DNA from 2 places in the Paenibacillus sp. FSL H8-0168 genome. Region 1 is predicted to be linked to the other one. Evidence: riboswitches for the same ligand, from Rfam matches in the RefSeq annotation. Region 1 holds a riboswitch; the other holds the start of a gene.

The links. Region 1 has a riboswitch for FMN ahead of MHI21_RS06660 (DMT family transporter). Riboswitches for the same ligand answer to the same signal wherever they lie in the genome.
Region 2: another riboswitch for FMN. It lies ahead of ribE (riboflavin synthase); the one in region 1 lies ahead of MHI21_RS06660 (DMT family transporter).

Annotation. Positions count from the first base shown of each region.
Region 1 is NZ_CP151948.1:1,450,583-1,453,964, reverse strand. It holds gene MHI21_RS06670 (ABC transporter ATP-binding protein) at 1-784, shown strand, start outside; gene MHI21_RS06665 (hypothetical protein) at 777-1,472, shown strand; FMN riboswitch at 1,594-1,738, shown strand; gene MHI21_RS06660 (DMT family transporter) at 1,911-2,858, shown strand; gene MHI21_RS06655 (methyl-accepting chemotaxis protein) at 3,100-3,382, shown strand, end outside.
Region 2 is NZ_CP151948.1:3,451,459-3,454,840, reverse strand. It holds gene MHI21_RS15320 (thiamine pyrophosphate-dependent enzyme) at 1-740, shown strand, start outside; gene MHI21_RS15315 (IDEAL domain-containing protein) at 960-1,427, shown strand; FMN riboswitch at 1,496-1,669, shown strand; gene ribE (riboflavin synthase) at 1,995-2,660, shown strand; gene ribB (3,4-dihydroxy-2-butanone-4-phosphate synthase) at 2,721-3,382, shown strand, end outside.

The DNA.
Region 1 (3,382 bases):
GAAAATGATTACGAATTTAATCAAGCCAACATCGGGTGAAATTGAATTATTCGGTGAGAAATTAACGCCAAAATCGTATCATCTGCTCGGACGGATGGGTTCGATTATTGAATACCCGATTTTTTATGACAGGCTGACGGCACAGCAAAATCTCGAACTTCATTGTGAATACATGGGCTACTATAATAAGCAGGCTGTTCGGGATGCCCTGGAATTAGTGAATTTAATAAATGCGGATGACAAGCCGGTAAAGGATTTTTCGCTGGGAATGAAACAACGTCTCGGGATTGCCCGCGCTATTGCAACTAAGCCAGAACTACTCATTTTGGATGAACCCATTAATGGTCTGGACCCCGTGGGAATCAAGGAAATCCGCCAACTATTCCACATGCTATGCAAGGAATATGGGATGACTCTGCTCGTGTCCAGTCATATTTTAGCGGAAATAGAGCAGATTGCGGATACAGTAGGCGTGATTAATCACGGACGGCTGATTGAGGAAGTGTCGATGGAACAGGTGCGGGAAACCAATACGGAATATATCGAATTTACGACCAACGATTGTAAAAAAGCGACCTACGTCCTCTCCCATCATCTGAATCTGAATAATATAAGAGTACTCAATGAACAGAGTATACGTATTTACGATTCAAATGTACCGCAGAAACAAATTACGAAGACGCTCATTTTAAATGATATAGAAGTGGATTCCATTCATCAGAAAAGCAGCACACTGGAAGACTACTTTTTGCGCCTGTTAAACGGAGGTGATCTCCATGCTTAAATTGATGCAGTTGGAGCTGAAAAAATTTCATCTGGCGGGTTATATCCGTTCAGCACTGATCGCCAATGCATGCATTCTTGGGCTGCTCTGTATTATCGCGCTGGACAGTCAAAGTGAAGGAATACCCGAATTCACACAGTACACTCAACTCCTGGATCTAATAGACAATTTTGTGAGAGCAACATTTATTGTATTTTCCTCCGTTTTGCTATGCCGCTTTATCGTCGGAGAATTTAAATCCAAATCGATTACGATCTTGTTTATGTATCCGATTCACCGTCAAAAGCTGATGATCGCCAAGCTCTTGGTTGTGCTGCTGTTTACGTTCTTGTCTATTATTATTTCGGAAATAATCATTACGGCTGCTATTCATCTACTCAACCAGTTTGTCTTGATTGTACCGGATAACCTTACTCTATCCATACTGGGCCAACAATCAGCACGGACGCTGATCAATGCCGTTGCTGCCAGCTTTATGGGATTGGTTCCGCTGTATATGGGGATGCGAAGATACTCTGTACCCACCACCATTGTGACCTCAATCCTGATTGTAGCATTGCTTTTCTCCAATAATAACGGCGCTACACTTAGCTCCATAGCCCCCGTGCAAATTGGCTTCTCTCTACTAGGAATGCTTGTGGCTTATGCGGCGATTCGACGTATTGAGTATAAGGATATTACCTCGTAATATGTAATTTCGTAGAGCGCTTTCAAAAAACAGATGAAAATCATTGTTAGATATACACACATTTTTCACTGGACTTCATTCTAAAACAGGTATATCCTATAGGAGAAATTAAAAACGGAATAAGGATCTTCGGGGTAGGGTGAGATTCCCAACCGGCGGTATGGCTCATGGAGCTAAGCCCGCGACTCTGTATCTGGCAACAGGATACGGACTGATTTGGTGAGATGCCAAAGCCGACGGTAAAGTCCGGATGGAAGAAGATCGAAATATCAACATGCCGCGAAGTGGATGAATACTGCGTTATTAGTTTTGCAGCAACTTCATTTAACTTGCATAAAGCGGCAAGTTTATTTGATCAACCCCCGTCTTGCATGGCCTTTCGCCATGGACGGGGGTTTTTGTGCCACCGGTCCTGTATTCGCAAGGAGCTAATTGAGTATGAGTCAATCTTCTACTGTACTAACATCCAAAGGTTTTGATCGTAGCTCCCACATGAAAAGCGGTTTTTGGCTGGTCGCAATTGGAGCAGCCTTGTGGGGCGCAGACCCGCTTTTTCGTATTATTTTGCTAAAGTCATTTACTTCAACACAAATTGTACTTATGGAGCATGTGCTGCTCTTCCTCGCTCTGACACCGATGCTATGGAAGCATCGTGAGGAACTCAAAGCGGTACGGCTTCGTCAAGTTTTCGCTATTTTATTCGTCTCGTGGGGCGGCTCGGCTCTGGCCAGCGTGATTTTCACTATGGCACTCAGCAATGGTGATTTGAATGCTGTACTCTTACTCCAGAAGCTTCAACCCTTGGTCGCTATTGTTCTAGCCCGTATTATTTTGAAGGAAATGTTGCCGCGTCATTTTGGATTATTAATTGTCGTTGCTCTGTTCGGGACGTATCTTCTGACCTTCGGTTGGTCGCTCCCTTTCGGACATGTTCGTGATTTTGTTCAGGTTGGTAGTCTGCTTGCACTCGGTGCAGCAGTTCTGTGGGGCGGTTCGACAGTCATGGGAAGTTACTTGCTTCGTTCAATGAAATATGAAACAGTAACCTCCCTCCGCTTCATGGTGGCGCTCCCTCTGCTGATTGTCCTCACCTCTGTAGAGCATGCGCCATGGAATATGCCTGCCGGTACATGGGCGGGCGCAGCTGTGATTATCAATCTGCTATTGCAGGCATTGCTTCCGGGTCTTCTCAGCTTGCTGCTGTATTACAAAGGCTTAAGTACGACCAAAGCGTCTTATGCTACGATGGCAGAACTGAGCTTTCCCATGGTTGGTGTCGTGATTAACTGGATCGCATTTCAGCAAATTGTCACTGTAGCGCAATTGACTGGTTTTATGCTCATCTGGATTACGCTCTTTATGATTTCACGTCAGCAAAAAAATTAACAGTTCAACGTCCCTTTCATGACTCACCCAAGCCAAATCGTGAAGATGCTTTTGCATCTCCGATTTGGCTTTTTTATGTATTCGTATTCATATAAAATATAGCACTTTAGACCTATCTTTCAGAAAAAGTGTCTAAAACATGTAATTATTCTTCGTTTCTCAAAGATTACATCTATAAAATTAGTCGGTTTCTGTCGAATAAAAGAATGTAGTGATCATCAGACACAGAGGAGCAAGAGCTATGACTAAAACAAAACAAACAGTTCCGTGGTGGAACAGGTTTCTCAAGCAGTTTTATTTAATGAGGACAAGATTAATAATATCTTTTTTAGCTGTGTTATTGATTCCGAGCGTACTTATCGGGTACTTTTCCTATCAGGGGGCTACAACACAACTCAGTCAGCAAATGGGCGGTTCCGTATACACGAATCTGTATTTGATCCGGAGCAATGTCAATCAGTATGTAGCGCCTATTATGAAAGACCTGGACGTGCTTACCACTGAAATCAATTCTGATTCCATTG
Region 2 (3,382 bases), 2.0 Mb from region 1:
ATCTTTTTCAAAACGGGGCCGCTACACTTTCAGGAGCGCTGGAAGCTTATATGGAAATGAAGCGCCGTAATGAAATTGAAATGTCAGACGATCCGACCTTTATCATGATCAGTGGTGACGGTGGGATGGATATAGGTATGGGTTCTGCGATTGGTGCGGCTCTGCGTAATCATAAGCTGATCATGCTGGAATATGATAACGAAGGGTACATGAATACAGGTTCACAGCAATCATACTCCACTCCGGTTGGTCACATGACCAGTACGTCGGGTGTAGGGAAAATGCAAAAAGGAAAGCAAGGACATCACAAGGATACCGTGCAAATCATGGCTGCTTGTAACATTCCGTATGCTTTTACAGCAGCTGAAAGTCATCCGCAGGATATGCTGCGCAAAGCAGCCAAGGCTCAATGGTATGCGAACAACGTGGGTACGGCCTATGGTAAGATCCTGTGCGCCTGCCCACTGAATTGGAAATCGGAAGACAGACTGGGCACCAGCATTGTGGGCGCTGCAGTCGAGTCTTGTTTCTTTCCTTTGTACGAAATAGAGCAAGGCAGTACGACAATTACGTACAATCCGGAAGACAAGGGAAAACGGATTCCAGCTGCTGAATGGTTGAAATTAATGGGTAAAACGAAGCATCTTCTCAAGGAGGAGGCTACGCTGGCTACCTTTGAGCAGGAGATTGAGCGTCGCTGGACTATCCTGAAAAAGAAACATGAAATTTCAGAGCTATAATTACGTTTTTTGCATAATCATCGATTAACATTGTTAGCCGCTGTTACTGTGGTGGTTCAATCAAGATTCTTTGCGTTTATTGCGCAAAGAATCTTTTTTGTCGTTTATGGGTTGAAGCATAAAAAAACAGGTAATGATTTCCGATATAGGAGTGGAGGCCTATAAGAGGCACGTTAAAAAGTTTTCTTCTGAATTTTAAGATGCAATGAGGTGCAGGAAATGATTAAGCTGAATACAGTTGAAATAATCGAAATTATAAAGAAGCAGATCCCTAAGGTTATGAACATCAAGCCAGTGGAGCTAAAGTTTACGGATGATTTTGGACGGGCTTCGCTGGCAGCGACAGAACACAAATTCACGCTGACGAACCAGCATTATTCTGCCAAGGTGATGGATTGCGTGTTAGAAACACAGGTACGCCCCATTTTAATGTGCGAAATTATTTATTTTCTGAAATGCGAGTTTATTGACGGACATGTTGATGTGCGACTGGATTATGAAGCATGTTCTGAGGAAGGACGGGGACCGGTTGCTTCAGCCGTAATTACCTTTGATCATGCAACAGAGTTGGGAGTCGAGGAACTGGCCGATCTGATTGACTTGGCGCTTCATATGAATGATAAAATCTGGTTTGAAGAACTCTCCAGCCAATATGTCAAAACCAAAGCAGGAGCTTCTATTAGATAACTTGCTTTTTTTAGAAGTCGGTGCTAATATACGTAACAAGTTTAATGTTAATTCAATTAAATAAGAGCAAGATCCTTCGGGGCGGGGCGAAATTCCCCACCGGCGGTGATGACATGTTTGTGGACCGTTTTTGTGAGAAACAGCATGGCTTAGTCCGTGACCCGGATGCTGAATGATCGGCAGAAGGTGGACCTGGTGCAAATCCGGGACCGACAGTATAGTCTGGATGGGAGAAGGATACGAAGCGCATGTGACGTGACATGTGCCAATTTTTAGCATACCCAATTGTGCGTACGGCTTATTTCGTTGTAGGACAGCATCGGGCGATAGCTTGCTTAAGCTTTCTTTTTGATGGTGTTCAGAGCGTATTTGGTTGTATCCTCAGTCATGCTTTCTATTGGCAAACCTATGATTTCATGTCGTCTTAAGATGCATATGAACTGCGCTTGTATACTACAAATGTGACTCTCATCACCCCCATGACGGATTGAATCCGAACTGGGGGTTTTTTGCGCTTATAGCTGATGAATTAGGGATAAACTGAATGTAGTGGAAAGGAGTGAAGGCATGTTTACCGGATTGGTCGAGGAAGTGGGTCGCATTCAAACTATTTCCAAAAGCGGTGAAGCGATGGTGCTGGGGATTTCGGGTTCCGTGGTGTTGGGCGATTTGAAAATAGGAGACAGTGTCTCAGTGAATGGCGTTTGCCTGACGGCGATACAGATCGGTACGAAAGACTTTAAGGTTGATGTGATGCCGGAAACCTTTCGCAGCAGTAATCTGAAAGAGTTGAGATCAGGCAGCCGAGTCAACCTGGAGCGAGCGATGACGGCGAGCGGAAGGTTCGGAGGACATATCGTGCAAGGACATGTGGACGGGACGGGAACGATTCGCGGGGTAACATCAGATCAGAATGCAGTTGTGTTCGAAATTGAGCCTAAAAATCAAACATTATTTAAATATATTCTTCTCAAAGGGTCAATCACAATTGATGGTATCAGCCTCACAGTCGCACAGCGTACGAGAGATACCTTTGCCGTATCCATTATTCCCCACACCTTATCCGAAACGGCCTTACAAGCCAAACGTGAGGGAGATACCGTCAATATCGAATGCGATATTTTGGGCAAATATGTAGAACAGCTTTTAAATTACAGAGGTGCAGCGGAGGCGGAGAGAGTAGAAGAAGCTCCTCTCAGTTTGGACTATTTGGCGAAACACGGCTTTGCCTGATATTGAAGGGTAAGCCTGTTTAGGAGCATTCGTGGCACAAGACATAAGGAGGAAAGTGTTATGGATAGAGGTAGCCAAACAAGTGCAATGGCAAACGTCATAGAGCATGGCGAGTTGGAACATGACGAAGAGATTCGTTTGGATTCCATCGAAGCAGCGTTGGAGGACTTAAAAAACGGTAAAGTTGTTATTGTGGTGGATGATGAACAGCGCGAAAATGAAGGCGATTTTATCGCTTTGGCTGAAAAAGCGTCGCCTGAGGTCATTAATTTCATGATTACAGAAGGTCGCGGGTTGGTCTGTGTGCCAATTACACGACAAAGAGCCGAGGCCTTGGAATTGCATCCTATGGTAGAGCAAAATACAGATTTCCACGGTACTGCCTTTACGGTATCGGTAGATCATATGGAGACAACAACGGGTATTTCAGCGGCCGAGCGTTCCTTGACTGTACGCGCCTTGGCAGACGAAGCAGTCACAGGCAGTGATTTCCGCAAGCCTGGTCACATGTTCCCGCTGATTGCTCGCGATGGTGGTGTCTTGCAGCGTGCTGGTCACACTGAAGCGGCTGTTGATCTGGCCCGACTCAGTGGCTTCAAGCCTGCTGGGGTCATTTGCGAAATTATAAAGGAAGATGGCTCAATGGCCCGCCTGCCTGATCTGGCAGTGGTCGCCAAGCGACATCAATTGAAGCTGATCAGTATTCAGCATTTGGTGGACTA